3 regions of the Streptomyces sp. NPDC060205 genome follow, and region 2 is predicted to be linked to each of the others. Evidence: riboswitches for the same ligand, from Rfam matches in the RefSeq annotation. Region 2 holds a riboswitch; each other region holds the start of a gene.
What was found. A riboswitch is a leader RNA that binds a small molecule or an ion and turns the genes downstream of it on or off. The one in region 2 is predicted to bind thiamine pyrophosphate.
Positions count from the first base shown of each region.

Region 1: another riboswitch for thiamine pyrophosphate. It lies ahead of thiO (glycine oxidase ThiO); the one in region 2 lies ahead of thiC (phosphomethylpyrimidine synthase ThiC).
Region 3: another riboswitch for thiamine pyrophosphate. It lies ahead of ACFWGJ_RS36460 (thiamine ABC transporter substrate binding subunit); the one in region 2 lies ahead of thiC (phosphomethylpyrimidine synthase ThiC).

Region 1 is NZ_JBHWZP010000112.1:12,098-16,874, forward strand. Features, by position in the region: gene ACFWGJ_RS20845 (Rv2175c family DNA-binding protein) at 1-313, opposite strand, end outside; gene ACFWGJ_RS20850 (NAD(P)/FAD-dependent oxidoreductase) at 583-1,812, opposite strand; gene ACFWGJ_RS20855 (hypothetical protein) at 1,892-2,236, opposite strand; TPP riboswitch at 2,288-2,401, shown strand; gene thiO (glycine oxidase ThiO) at 2,399-3,604, shown strand; gene thiS (sulfur carrier protein ThiS) at 3,601-3,807, shown strand; gene ACFWGJ_RS20870 (thiazole synthase) at 3,811-4,605, shown strand; gene pknB (Stk1 family PASTA domain-containing Ser/Thr kinase) at 4,748-4,777, shown strand, end outside.
Region 2 is NZ_JBHWZP010000005.1:12,655-17,431, reverse strand. Features, by position in the region: gene ACFWGJ_RS01510 (helix-turn-helix domain-containing protein) at 1-6, shown strand, start outside; gene ACFWGJ_RS01505 (DUF397 domain-containing protein) at 84-290, opposite strand; gene thiC (phosphomethylpyrimidine synthase ThiC) at 900-2,795, opposite strand; TPP riboswitch at 2,788-2,944, opposite strand; gene ACFWGJ_RS01495 (YibE/F family protein) at 3,016-4,497, shown strand; gene ACFWGJ_RS01490 (SsgA family sporulation/cell division regulator) at 4,625-4,777, opposite strand, start outside.
Region 3 is NZ_JBHWZP010000330.1:1,425-6,201, reverse strand. Features, by position in the region: gene ACFWGJ_RS36475 (hypothetical protein) at 27-257, opposite strand; gene ACFWGJ_RS36470 (DUF6233 domain-containing protein) at 302-643, opposite strand; gene rlmN (23S rRNA (adenine(2503)-C(2))-methyltransferase RlmN) at 855-1,961, shown strand; TPP riboswitch at 1,988-2,093, shown strand; gene ACFWGJ_RS36460 (thiamine ABC transporter substrate binding subunit) at 2,172-3,272, shown strand; gene ACFWGJ_RS36455 (ABC transporter permease) at 3,248-4,777, shown strand, end outside.

The DNA of each region.
Region 1 (4,777 bases), on a different contig from region 2:
CCTGCGCGGGGGTGCCGGGCAGGCTCTCGTCGGGGGTGAAGAGCCACTCCAGCATCTCTTCGTCGTTGTAGCCGTCGTCCCGCAGGAGCGTCAGGGTGCCTGCGAGGCCCTTGACGACCTTCTGTTCGTCCACGTCGATGAAAGCGGCGGGGACGTGCAGCGCGCGGTTCTCGCCACGGCGTACGGCGATCAGCTGGCCTTCCCTGACCAGCTGCCGGACGCGCGTCACCTCGACGCCGAACTTTTCGGCGATGTCGGGGAGGGTGAGCCAGGCGGGGACGAGAGCATCGATCTTTGCGTCAATCTCGGTCACGGGTACAAGCCTGCCATCTCCCACTGACACCCGGTACCCGGGCGGTCCGCCCGGCCCTGGGCGGGGGCCGGTCGCGCCGTTCCCCGCGCCCCTGAATCCCTCGGCCGTCCGTCGGGTGCGGGCCGGTGGGGGCTGAGCGCGCAGTTCCCCGCGCCCCTCACCCCCCGGTCGTACGTCGGGTGCGGGCCGGACGTGGCTGAGCGCGCAGTTCCCCGCGCCCCTGAAAGGCGGGGCCCGCCCCCACCGGGGCCGCAGGTGACGAACGGGCGCTAGAGCGCCGCCCTCTTCAAGGGACGTGACGGGTCCGTCAGCAGGTCCGGGTCCATTCGGGTGCCGGACTCGATCAGCCGCCGCCCCTGCGCGAGGTCCCGCGGTCGCCCCACCGCGAGGACCGCCACCAGCCGCCCCTCCCGGAGCCAGCACACCGACCAGGAGGGCCCCGCCGGATCCCCCCGCCAGAGCAGCGCGTCAGCCGCCCCGTGATGCCCCGCGTACTGGACGAAGCGGCCGAACTGCTCGGACCAGAAGTACGGCACCGGGTCGTACGGCGCCGGCGTCTCCCCCACGATGTTCGCCGCGACCGTGCGCGGCCCCTGGAGCGCGTTGTCCCAGTGGTGGACGAGCAGCCGCTCCCCGTAACGGCCCGACGGGAACGACGCGCAGTCGCCGACCGCGTACACACCCGGCAGGGACGTGCGCAGATGGTCGTCCGCGACGACCTCCCGGTGGGCGCCGAGTTCGATCCCCGAACCGGCCAGCCAGGACGTGGCGGGCCGCGCCCCGATGCCGACGACCACGGCGCCCGCGGGCAGCCGCGAGCCGTCGTCCAGCACCACCGCGCCGGGCTCGACGCGCTCCACGCGCGCGTGGGTGCGCAGCGACGCCCCGCTGTCCGCGTACCAGGCGGCCATGGGCGCGGCCACCTCGGCCGGCAGCGCGCCCACGAGGGGCCGGTCGGCGGCCTCGACGACGGTCACCGAGCACCCCGCCTCGCGCGCCGCCGTGGCGAACTCCGCGCCGATCCACCCCGCGCCCACCACCACGATGTCGTGCTGCCGGGCGAGGACGGGCCGCAGCCGTTCGGCGTCGTCGAGGGTGCGCAGCAGATGGACTCCGGGTACGCCCTCGGCGCCCGGCAGGCGGACGGGTTCCGCTCCCGTGGCGACGACCAGGACGTCGTACGGGACGCGCCCCTCGGCCGTGTCGAGTTCGCGGGTGTCCGGGCGGACGCCGGTCACCTCCAGGCCCAGGCGCAGTGCCACGTCGAGGGTCTCGAAGTCGACGTCGAAGGCGGATCCCTCGGCCTTGCCGAGCAGGACGGCCTTGGACAGCGGCGGGCGGTCGTACGGCTGGTGGGGTTCCGCGCCGATCAGGGTCACGCTGCCGGGGAAGCCCTGTTCCCGCAGGGCGACGGCGGTCTGGACCCCTGCCATGCCCGCACCGACGATCACGACGCGTACGCGCGCCGCCGGGCCCGTTTCCTGTGTCAGCTCGCTCACCCGGTCACCATAGACAGTCGGTGAAATCGTCGGTCAGGGGCACGGTCGGTGAGCTGTTGCACAACGCCGGACCGGGGCGTCAGCCCGGGGTGACCTCTTCGACCACACTCGTCCCGCTGCCCTCCTGGGACTCCCACTCCCAGGTCTCCGCCAGCCGCACCCGGCCGTCGGGGGTCTCGGCGACCTGGGACACGCAGTGCCCGGAGGAGGTGGTTCCGTCCGTCTTCAGCTGTACGTACCGGAAGTCGAGCCGGTCGCCCTCGCGGGTGCCCACGAGGTGGCCGCGCACGACGTCGCCGCCCGTGTACTCGGCCCAGATCTCACCGTCCTTCTCGTGGTACGAGAACCGGGTGCGCGTGCCCACCTGACCCGGTGCCTGGTCGGCCACGGGGGCGAGAACGAGTCCGTCGAGCGAGCGGGCCATGCCGTGAGGCTCCCTACTGAGGTGCGGGACGAAGAGCTAGGGTGGCCAACGTAAAGCACTCGCGGGAGCCCGGGCGTACCGGGCTGAGAGGGAGGCTGGGACGGCCTCCGACCGTACGAACCTGATCCGGGTCATGCCGGCGAAGGGAGGGGCTGGACGCCCATGTCGCGTACACCGCAATCACCCCCGAACGTGCCGACCACCGATGTCCTGGTCGTCGGAGGCGGGATCATCGGTCTGGTCACCGCCTGGCGGGCCGCACAGCGCGGGCTGACGACCGCGCTGGCCGACCCCGAGCCGGGCGGCGGCGCCGCGCAGGTCGCGGCCGGGATGCTGGCCGCCGTCACCGAGCTGCATTACGGCGAGGAGACCCTGCTCGGCCTCAACCTGGCCTCGGCGGAGCGTTATCCGGACTTCGCCGAGGAGCTGACGGAGGCGACCGGCCAGGACCTCGGCTACCGCAGGTGCGGCACGCTGACCGTCGCGCTCGACGCCGACGACCGCGCCCACCTGCGCGAACTGCACGCCCTGCAGAGCCGGTCGGGCCTGGAGTCGGAGTGGCTGAGCGGCCGCGAGTGCCGCCGTCTGGAGCCGATGCTCGCGCCCGGGGTGCGCGGCGGGCTGCGGGTGGACGGCGACCACCAGATCGACCCGCGCCGGCTCGCCGCGGCCCTGGTCACGGCCTGCGAGCGGGCCGGAGTGGTCCTTCACCGGACCTGGGCCGAGCGCCTGACCGTCGCGGGGGGCCGGGCCACCGGAGTCGTCACGAGGGACGGCACCGAGCTGTCCGCGGGGCAGGTCGTCCTCGCCGCGGGCAGCCTCAGCGGACGTCTCGCGGGTGTGCCCGAGGACGTACTGCCGCCGGTGCGGCCCGTGAAGGGGCAGGTACTGCGCCTGGCCATGCCGGAGCCCGCGCCGAAGGGCCCGGGCGCGCCCTTCCTGAGCCGGACCGTGCGTGCCATGGTCCGCGGCAGCCACGTCTACCTGGTGCCGCGCGAGAACGGCGAGCTGGTCGTCGGCGCGACCAGCGAAGAGCTGGGCTGGGACACCACGGTGACCGCGGGCGGCGTGTACGAACTGCTGCGGGACGCCCACGAACTCGTCCCCGGCATCACCGAACTGCCGCTCACCGAGACCCGCGCCGGACTGCGCCCCGGCTCCCCCGACAACGCGCCCCTGCTCGGTCCCACCCGGCTTCCCGGGCTGCTGCTGGCGACCGGCCACCACCGCAACGGCGTGCTGCTCACCCCGGTCACCGGCGACGCCCTGGCGCACGCCCTGACCACCGGCGAACTCCCGGAAGTGGCGAGTCCGTTCGCCCCCGGCCGGTTCGACACCGCCGCCGCACTCACGGAGCAGCCCGTATGAGCGTGACCGTCCTCGTCAACGGGGAGCGGCGGGAACTGGCCGCCGACACCGCTCTCGACACCCTCGTGACCGCTCTGTGCGCGGCCCCCTCCGGTGTCGCCGCAGCCCTCAACGAGACCGTCGTCCCGCGCACGCAGTGGCCGACGACCCTCCTGCGCGAGGGAGACCGCGTCGAAGTCCTCACCGCCGTCCAAGGAGGCTGACCCATGGCCGACGACCCCTTCGTCCTCGGCGGTACGTCCTACGCGTCCCGTCTGATCATGGGCACCGGCGGTGCCCCCAGCCTCGACGTCCTGGAGCGCTCGCTCGTCGCGTCCGGCACGGAGCTGACGACGGTCGCCATGCGGCGCGTGAGCCCCGGCTCGCACGGCTCGGTGCTGTCCGTGCTCGACCGGCTCGGCATCCGCGTGCTGCCCAACACCGCGGGCTGTTTCACCGCCGGGGAGGCCGTCCTGACGGCCCGCCTCGCGCGCGAGGCGCTCGGCACGGACCTCGTCAAACTGGAGGTCATCGCCGACGAACGCACCCTGCTGCCCGACCCGATCGAGCTGCTCGACGCCGCCGAGACCCTCGTCGACGACGGCTTCACGGTCCTGCCGTACACGAACGACGACCCCGTCCTGGCCCGGAAGCTGGAGGACGTGGGCTGCGCCGCGATCATGCCGCTCGGGGCGCCCATCGGCTCGGGGCTCGGGATCCGCAACCCGCACAACTTCCAGCTGATCGTGGAGCACGCGCGCGTGCCGGTCATTCTGGACGCGGGGGCGGGCACGGCGTCGGACGCGGCGCTCGCCATGGAGCTGGGGTGCGCCGGGGTGATGCTCGCCTCGGCGGTGACCCGGGCGCAGGAGCCGGTCCTCATGGCCGAGGGCATGCGGCACGCGGTCGAGGCCGGGCGCCTGGCGTACCGGGCGGGGCGCATTCCGCGCCGGCACTTCGCCGAGGCCTCGTCCCCGTCGGACGGAATCGCACGGCTCGACCCGGAACGACCCGCTTTCTGACCATTGGCCTGAACATCCGTCCGTATCAAGGCCTCGCACGGCGGTGCACCCGGGGCGAGGTGCGTCACAGGTCGGCTTCAGTACCGCCCCGGAATCGCCCGCACGGGCGGCGCCGTCAGTGGTGGCTCGTACACTCACCTGCGTGGATACGACCCTTCAAGACCCCTTGGTC
Region 2 (4,777 bases):
GAATGACAGCAGCAAAGGGGAGCCTGCTAGGCAGAATCCTGGCGGAAGCCCGCGCTTGACCTCTTCACACAGAACGCGACGCGTTACGGTGCGCCGCCCACCCTTCCGTCAAAACCCTTCAACCCGGAAAGGAAAGAGACCCAAGCATATGCCGTAAATTCCAGGAGGACACCATCGGGATCACGTGAGTCGCGTACCGCCACCTCTTCGATGAAAGCCACTTCAACACAGTCGCCAGTGCCGCTCGCCGAACTCTTCCGCCACAGGCCTTCAGCACCATCGATCGCCATGCAATCCCCCACGCCTTCACCTGCGAAAAGTGGCAACACCGAGGCATTTCGGCATCCATATCAGTATGGATGCCGTCTTCGATGCTGCCAAGACGCACTGAAGCACCCATCACATTACGATAAATGGAGGTATATGCATAGTAAACACTTTAAAATGCCAGCAGCATCACACAAACCGCTGGCCGAAAAGAAACCAAGATTGTTCCGAATGAACACAGCAAAAGGGAGCCCTGCGACCCGGCCGGCAAGCTTCAGGTCGCGGACTCCCTTGCGCCAAGCACCCCCGTCTACGAAACCGAAAGGAGCTCTGCCATGGAGTCTACAGACTCCATCCCGGAGGGCTACTCACCACACAAGACCAGCTCAACGAACTGGAAGCAATGGGCGCGCTCCGCAGGCGCCAACGCATTCAAGGGAGCTTGCACGGCTCTTGGGGCCGGCGCAGTCTCCCTGCTGATCTGGTGGCTCGAAAAGCAATAGCGCACCTCTCTCACCACCGGCCCCACCCGCGCGCCGGACGGGCCGGATCACCGAGGTCCTGGAAATGATCGTCCAGGACCTCGGCATCGCAGCACCACGACCGTTCGGTCGGCCAAAGGTGAACGAACCCTATTCGCTCGCAGCCATGGGCAGATAGACCCGGTTGCCCGCGGCGGCGAACTCCTTGGACTTCTGGAGCATCCCGTCGGCGACCTCTTCGGGTGTGGCCCCCACGTCCGCCGTACCGCCGAACTGCTCGTTGATGCTGTGGCTGATCTTCATCGAGCAGAACTTCGGCCCGCACATCGAGCAGAAGTGCGCCGTCTTGGCCGGTTCGGCCGGCAGCGTCTCGTCGTGGAACTCCCGTGCGGTGTCCGGATCCAGGGCCAGGTTGAACTGGTCCTCCCACCGGAACTCGAAGCGGGCGTCCGACAGCGCGTCGTCCCACTCCTGTGCGCCCGGATGCCCCTTGGCGAGATCCGCCGCGTGGGCCGCGATCTTGTAGGTGATGACCCCCGTCTTGACGTCGTCACGGTTGGGCAGGCCCAGATGTTCCTTGGGCGTGACGTAGCAGAGCATCGCCGTGCCCCACCAGGCGATCATCGCGGCACCGATGCCGGAGGTGATGTGGTCGTACGCCGGCGCGATGTCGGTCGTCAGCGGGCCGAGCGTGTAGAACGGGGCTTCCTCGCAGATCTCCTGCTGAAGATCGATGTTCTCCTTGATCTTGTGCATCGGGACATGCCCCGGGCCCTCGATCATGGTCTGTACGTTGAAACGCTTCGCGACCTTGTTGAGCTCGCCCAGGGTCCGCAACTCCGCGAACTGCGCGGCGTCGTTGGCGTCCGCGATCGACCCGGGCCGCAGCCCGTCGCCGAGCGAGTACGTGACGTCGTACGCGGCGAGAATCTCGCAGAGCTCCTCGAAGTGCTCGTACAGGAACGACTCCTTGTGGTGCGCCAGACACCACGCCGCCATGATCGAGCCGCCGCGCGAGACGATGCCGGTCTTGCGGTTCGCGGTCAGCGGGACGTACGGCAGGCGCACGCCCGCGTGGACGGTCATGTAGTCCACGCCCTGCTCGGCCTGCTCGATGACCGTGTCCTTGTAGATCTCCCAGGTGAGTTCCTCGGCCCGTCCGTCGACCTTCTCCAGCGCCTGGTACAGGGGGACCGTGCCGATGGGGACGGGGGAGTTGCGCAGCACCCACTCACGGGTGGTGTGGATGTTGCGGCCGGTCGACAGGTCCATCACCGTGTCGGCGCCCCAGCGCGTCGCCCAGGTCATCTTGTCCACCTCCTCCTCGATGGAGGAGGTGACCGCGGAGTTGCCGATGTTGGCGTTGACCTTCACCAGGAACCGCTTGCCGATGATCATCGGCTCGATCTCGGGATGGTTGACGTTGGCCGGCAGCACCGCCCGGCCCGCCGCGATCTCCTCACGGACGACCGCGGGGTCGACGTTCTCTCGGACGGCCACGTACTCCATCTCCGGCGTGACCTCGCCCCGCCGCGCGTAGGCGAGTTGGGTCACCGCCCGCCCGTCACGGCTCCGGCGGGGCAGACGCGGACGCCCCGGGAAGACCGCGTCGAGGTTGCGCAGTCCGCCGCGCGGCGAGGTGTGCTTGATCCCGTCGTCCTCGGGGCTCACGGGACGGCCCGCGTACTCCTCGGTGTCACCACGGGCGATGATCCAGTTGTCGCGCAGGGGTGCCAGCCCCCTGCGTACATCGGTGTCGACGACCGGATCGGTGTACGGGCCGGAGGTGTCGTACAGGGTGACCGACTCACCGTTGGTGAGATGCACCTGACGGACCGGCACCCGCAGGTCAGGGCGCGAGCCCGCGACATACGCCTTGTGCCAGCCGATGGACTTCGCGGTTTCGGACTTACCGCCCTCGCCGTTCTCGGGCGAGGCGGCTGTTCCGCCGTCCTCGGCCGATGCGGACGCCTCGATGCCGTCGACCGGGGCGAGCGCCCCGCCCGTCCGACTGGAGGCAGGCGTGCGTACGTCCTTGTTGGTCATGAGACCTACTCCCTACGCCGGCATTACCCGGTAACAGGTTCGGCGGTCGACGCAGCGTTTCCCGTCCGGCGATGTTCCACGTGAAACATCGCGGATACGGAGGTCAGCGCCCTCTCAGCCCGGTGCTCCGAGCTCCCGCGTGTGCAAAGGTGCTTCCACGCTAGCGTCACAATGGGCGCGGTGAACAGTGGGCCCCTCTCGTTCTTGCGATGATCGGTCGGTGACCACGACGCAGCAGCCCCCACTTCCGCCGTCCGAACCGCCCCACGGACACGGCCACGACGGCCACGGGCACGGCGGCGGACCTGGACAGGGACCCCATGGCCCCGGAGGCGGTGGCGACCGGCCAGGCGGCGACGGACCTGTCGGTGGCGGGCACGGCCACTCGCACAGTCATGGCCCCGCGGCCCCTGTCTCCATGCATCTGCGCAAGATCATCGCGGCGGTGTTGATTCCTTTCGCCGCGGCGGTCGTTGTCGGTCTCGCGGTGCTCTGGCCGGGCGGCGCTCCCGGACACGAGCGCACGGGTGTCGGCTTCGACCGGCAGACCCAGCAGGCCACCGTGACCAAGGTCGACACGGTCGACTGCAAGTCGGTGAACGCCTCGGGCGAGACTCCGACCGGCGACACCTCGACGGCCGAGGGCTCGTCGGCTCAGCAGCAGGAATCAGGCACCTGCAAGAAGGCGACGATCCGCGTCGACTCCGGCAAGGACAAGGGCCGCACCTTCACGGAGATCGTCCAGCCGGACTCCTCACGCCAGTTGGAGCAGGGCCAGGAGGTGATCGTGGCCTACGCGCCCGACGCCCCCAAGGAACTCCAGTACTCGGTCACCGATGTGAACCGCAAGTTCCCCATGGCGCTGCTCGCCGGTATCTTCGCCCTCGCCGTGGTCGTGGTGGGCCGGATGCGCGGTGTCATGGCGCTGATCGCGCTGGCCGTCAGCTTCCTGATCCTGACGTTCTTCATCCTGCCCGCGATCTTGCAGGGGTCGAATCCGCTGGTCGTGGCGGTGGTCGGGTCCAGCGCCATCATGCTGATCGCGCTCTACATGTGCCACGGCCTCTCCGCCCGGACGTCGGTCGCCGTGCTGGGCACACTGCTGTCCCTGGTGCTCATCGGGCTGCTCGGCTCACTGTTCATCGACTGGGCCGCGCTGACCGGCAACACCGACGACAACACCGGCCTGATCCACGGTCTCTACCCGTCCATCGACATGAGCGGTCTGCTGCTCGCGGGTGTCATCATCGGTTCGCTCGGAGTGCTCGACGACGTCACGGTGACGCAGACGTCGGCGGTCTGGGAACTGCACGAGGCCAATCCGACGATGGGCTGGCGGGGTCTGTACCGCGCGGGCATCCGTATCGGCCGCGACCACATCGCGTCCGTCGTCAACACGCTCGTCCTCGCCTACGCGGGCGCGGCCCTGCCTCTGCTGCTGCTCTTCTCCATCGCGCAGAGCAGCGTGGGGACCGTGGCCAACAGTGAACTGGTGGCCGCGGAGATCGTCCGCACCCTCGTCGGCTCGATCGGACTGGTCGCCTCGGTTCCGGTCACCACGGCCCTCGCGGCCCTGGTGGTCTCGGCCGACCGACAGGGCGACGCCGCTCCGGCCCAGCAGCCTCAACAACCGCAGCCATCGACCCCCTCCGGCTCCAAGGCACCGCTGCGCGGCGGGAGCGGCCGGCGCCGCAAGCACTGAAGCCGCAGCGGGCAGCGGGCAGCGGGCAGCAGGCAGCAGGCAGCAGGCAGCAGGCAGCAGGCAGCAGGCAGCCGAGAACGACGGCCGACGAACGGGGAAGCGGCATCTCAGGTCGGCCGCCGCAGCGTCACCCCGCGCTCTGTTCCTCCGCCAGGATGCGGTCCAGGGCCTCGTCCAGATGCGTGTCGAAGTCGGCGAGGGAACGCTCCTGGCCCAGCGGCACCAGCCGGTCCGTGCGGTCGAGGAACGCCAGCAGCGGCGCCGTACCGCAGCGGAACAG
Region 3 (4,777 bases), on a different contig from region 2:
GTCGGCCCCTACGGGGAGTACGGGCTCTACGGGGCGTACTCGTGCGGCCGACCGCCCTGCCACTTCACCCACCGCGGGTCGTCCAGCAGCTCCCAGGCGTCGTCCGGCAGGCCCGCCCGGCGCAGGAACTCGACCAGGTCGGTGTCGCTGTGGGCGAGCCCGAAGACCTGGCCGTGGATGGTGACCCGGCGCCCCCGGGCGCCCGTCATGCGGTGCACGACGATGGGCGCCGCGTTCGTCCCGCTCGTCTCGCTCATCCCGCCCGTCCCGCTCGTGTTCTCGCCTTGCGGCCGTTCGCCGTTCACAGCACACCCAGATCGTTGTCGGGCCGGCAGTAGGGGCACGCGCTGATGCCGTCCTCCGTGATCGCCCGGAGCGCCTGCTCGCGGGGCAGCGGTCTGGTGTTCTTGCCGGCCATGCCGCAGTCGCTCGTATGGACGGCCTCGGGGGCGGGTCTGCCGCCCGCTCTGCGCAGGGCGAGCTTCCAGCCGGGCGTGGGCGAGGGCGGTGTGCGCGCGGCACGGACAGCGGCTGCCTCCTGACGTTCGAGCTCGGCGATGGTGTCGTCCGTGCGGCGCAGCTGCCAGGCCAGCCATTCGCGGACGCTGCGCAGACGATCCAGACGAGACACTTTATCGGACACGCGTTCGATTCTAGGTCCAAGGGTGGCCTAGATGGCAACGCGAGCGGTGGAAGAAGCCTCTGAGAGTCGGTGGAAGAGGCCACTGAAACCGTCCGGGGCCGTGCAGGGGCCGTCCAGGGGTGGTGGGGTCGGCGACCACCTCGTGCGGCCGCCCTCCCCCGAAACCTCGCGGCTCCGGTCACACGAATCGATCTGCGACACTGGTACAGCCATGCCTAAGCCCGGAGAACTCACATTCGTCGCCCCCCGCGGAGCCAAGAAGCCGCCGCGGCACCTTGCCGATCTCACGCCTGCCGAGCGTAAAGAGGCCGTTGCCGCGGTCGGTGAGAAGCCGTTTCGTGCCAAACAGCTCTCGCAGCACTACTTCTCGCGGTTCGCGCACGATCCCGAGCAGTGGACCGACATCCCTGCCGGCTCGCGCGCCAAGCTGCAGGAAGCGCTGCTGCCCGAGCTGATGACGGTCGTGCGGCATCTGTCCACCGATGCCGACACCACCCGCAAGACCCTCTGGCGGCTCTTCGACGGCACGCTCGTCGAGTCCGTGCTGATGCGCTACCCGGACCGGGTCACGATGTGCATCAGTTCGCAGGCCGGCTGCGGGATGAACTGCCCGTTCTGCGCGACGGGACAGGCCGGTCTCGACCGGAACCTGTCGACCGGCGAGATCGTGCACCAGATCGTCGACGGCATGCGGGCGCTGCGCGACGGGGAGATCCCCGGCGGCCCGGCGCGGCTCAGCAACATCGTCTTCATGGGCATGGGCGAGCCGCTCGCCAACTACAAGCGGGTCGTCCAGTCCATCCGGGCGCTCACCGACCCGGAGCCGGACGGGCTCGGGCTCTCGCAGCGTGGGATCACCGTCTCGACCGTCGGTCTCGTCCCCGCGATCAACCGGTTCGCCGACGAGGGCTTCAAGTGCCGTCTCGCCATCTCCCTGCACGCACCGGACGACGAGCTGCGCGACACCCTCGTACCGGTCAACACGCGGTGGAAGGTACGGGAAGTGCTGGACGCGGGCTGGGAGTACGCGGCCAGGTCGGGGCGCCGGCTCTCCATCGAGTACGCGCTCATCCGGGACATCAACGACCAGGCGTGGCGCGGTGACCGGCTCGGGCGGATGCTCAAGGGCAAGCCGGTGCATGTGAACCTGATCCCGCTGAACCCGACGCCCGGCTCCAAGTGGACCGCCTCGCGGCCCGAGGACGAGAAGGCGTTCGTCGAGGCGATCGCCGCTCATGGGGTGCCGGTCACCGTCCGGGACACCCGTGGCCAGGAGATCGACGGGGCGTGCGGACAGCTCGCGGCCACCGAGCGGTAGTCTGGCGCACAGACACGTACATCTTCATATTCCGACAGGGGAGCGCCACAGCGCTGAGAGTGCGGGACAGCCCGCAGACCCTCTGAACCTCGCCCAGGTCATTCTGGGTAGGAAGTTCGGGCACTACTCAAGCTGTTGCGCCCTGCCCGGGAGCCGTTCGCGGTCCCGGGCAGGGCCGCGTCTCTTCCTGGTCAACCCAGGAGGAATCGAGTGAGCAACAAGAGCAGCATCTTCAGGATCACCGCCGTGGTCGCGGCCGGCGGTCTCGGCCTCGCCGCGCTCAGCGCGTGCGGGTCGTCCGACTCGGGGAGCGGCGACGAGGGCTCCGGGTCCAAGACCGTCACCCTCGTCAGCCATGACTCCTTCGCGTACACCAAGGACGTGCTGAAGGCGTTCGAGAAGGAGTCCGGGTACAAGGTCCGGGTCCTCAAGGACGGCGATGCCGGGCAGGCCGTCAACAAGGCGATCCTCACCAAGGACAACCCGCAGGGAGACGTCTTCTTCGGCGTCGACAACACCCTGCTCTCCCGCGCGCTCGACAACGGACTCTTCCAGTCGTACGAGGCCGAGGGCGCCGACGGCATCAAGGCCGAGTACCGGGTCGACCAGGACAAGCACCGGGTCACGCCCATCGACTCCGGAGACATCTGCGTCAACTACGACAAGGCCTGGTTCAGCGAGCACAAGGTGGCCGTGCCGACGTCCTTCGACGATCTGATCAAGCCCGCGTACAAGGACCTGCTCGTCACCGAGAACGCCTCGACCTCCTCGCCCGGCCTCGGCTTCCTGCTCGGCACCGCCGCCCAGTACGGCGACGACGGCTGGGAGGGCTACTGGAAGAAGCTCAAGGCCAACGGCGTGAAGGTCGTCGACGGCTGGGAGCAGGCCTACAACGAGGAGTTCTCCGGGTCCGCCGGCGGCAAGAAGGCCAAGGGCGACAGGCCGCTCGTCGTCTCGTACGCCTCCTCGCCGCCCGCCGAGGTCATCTACGCCGACCCCAAGCCCAAGACCGCCCCGACCGGTGTCGCGGACGGCACCTGCTTCCGCCAGGTCGAGTACGCGGGCCTGCTGAGCAACGCGAAGAACAGCAAGGGCGGCAAGGCGCTCATCGACTTCCTGGTCGGCAAGCAGTTCCAGGAGGACATGCCGCTCAACATGTTCGTCTACCCGGTGATCGAGGGCGCCGAGGTGCCCGACGCGTTCACGCAGTACGGTCCCGCCGCCGCGAACCCCGAGACCCTGGACCCCGCCAGGATCGCCGACAACCGTGACGAGTGGGTCAAGTCATGGACCTCGCTCGTACTGAAGTAGAGGCCGGCGCGCGCCCCCGGTCTCCGCGGTCTTCGCGGTCTGCGCGCCGGGGGAGCGTGGCGCGGCTCGGGCTCATGGCCGTGCCCGCCGCGTTCTTCGGGGTGTTCTTCGCCTATCCGGTCGTGGCCATCACCGCCCGCGGGCTGAAGGTCGACGGGGTCTGGCGGTTCGGGCGGATCGCGGACGTGCTCGGACAGCCCGACATCCGGCACGTCCTGTGGTTCACGACCTGGCAGGCGCTCGCCTCGACCGCGCTCACCCTGCTGGTCGCGCTCCCCGGCGCGTACGTCTTCGCGCGCTTCGAGTTCAGGGGCAAGCAGATCCTGCGGGCGGTCGTCACCGTGCCGTTCGTGCTGCCCACGCTCGTCGTGGGCACCGCCTTCCTGGCGCTGCTCGGGCGGGGCGGGCTCCTGGACGAGCTGTGGGGCGTACGCCTGGACACCACCGTCTGGGCCATCCTGCTCGCGCACGTCTTCTTCAACTACGCGGTCGTCGTCCGCACGGTCGGCGGCCTCTGGTCGCAGCTCGACCCGCGGCAGGAGGAGGCCGCCCGGGTGCTCGGCGCCTCCCCGTTCGCGGCGTGGCGCAGGGTGACGCTCCCGGCGCTCGGCCCGGCCGTGGCCGCCGCCGCGCTCATGGTGTTCCTCTTCACCTTCACCTCCTTCGGTGTCGTGCAGATCCTCGGCGGCCCCACCTTCTCCACCCTCGAAGTCGAGATCTACCGGCAGACCTCGGAAATCTTCGACCTCTCGACGGCCGCCGTGCTGACCCTCGTCCAGTTCGTCGCGGTGGGCGCGATCCTCGCCGTCCACGCCCGGACCGTACGGCGGCGGGAGACCGCCCTGCGGCTGGTGGACGCAGGCGCGACCGCGCGCCCGCCGCGCGGGGCGGGGCAGTGGGCGCTGCTCGCGGGCGTCCTCGGCTCCATCGCCGTCCTGCTCGTGCTGCCGCTCGCCGTCCTCGTCGAGCGCTCGCTCGACGCCCCCGGCTTCGGCTACTACAAGGCGCTCACCCGCAACGAGGGCAGCCTCTTCCTCGTCCCGCCGATCGACGCCGTCGGCAACTCGCTGCGGTACGCCTTCGCCGCCACCGCCATCGCCCTGCTGATCGGCGGACTCGCCGCCGCCGCCCTCACCCGGCGGGACACCGGACGCCTCGGACGACTCGTCCGCGGCTTCGACGCGCTCCTCATGCTGCCGCTCGGCGTCTCCGCCGTGACCGTCGGCTTCGGCTTCCTCATCGCGCTCGACGAGCCGCCGCTGGACCTGCGGAGCACCTGGATCCTGGTGCCGCTCGCGCAGGCGCTGGTGGGCGTCCCCTTCGTCGTACGGACCATGCTGCCGGTGCTGCGCGCGGTGGACGGACGGCTGCGCGAGGCCGCGGCGGTGCTCGGCGCCTCGCCCTGGCGGGTGTGGCGCGAGGTCGATCTGCCGATGGTGCGGCGGGCTCTGCTGATCGCGGCCGGGTTCGCCTTCGCGGTGTCGCTGGGCGAGTTCGGCGCGACC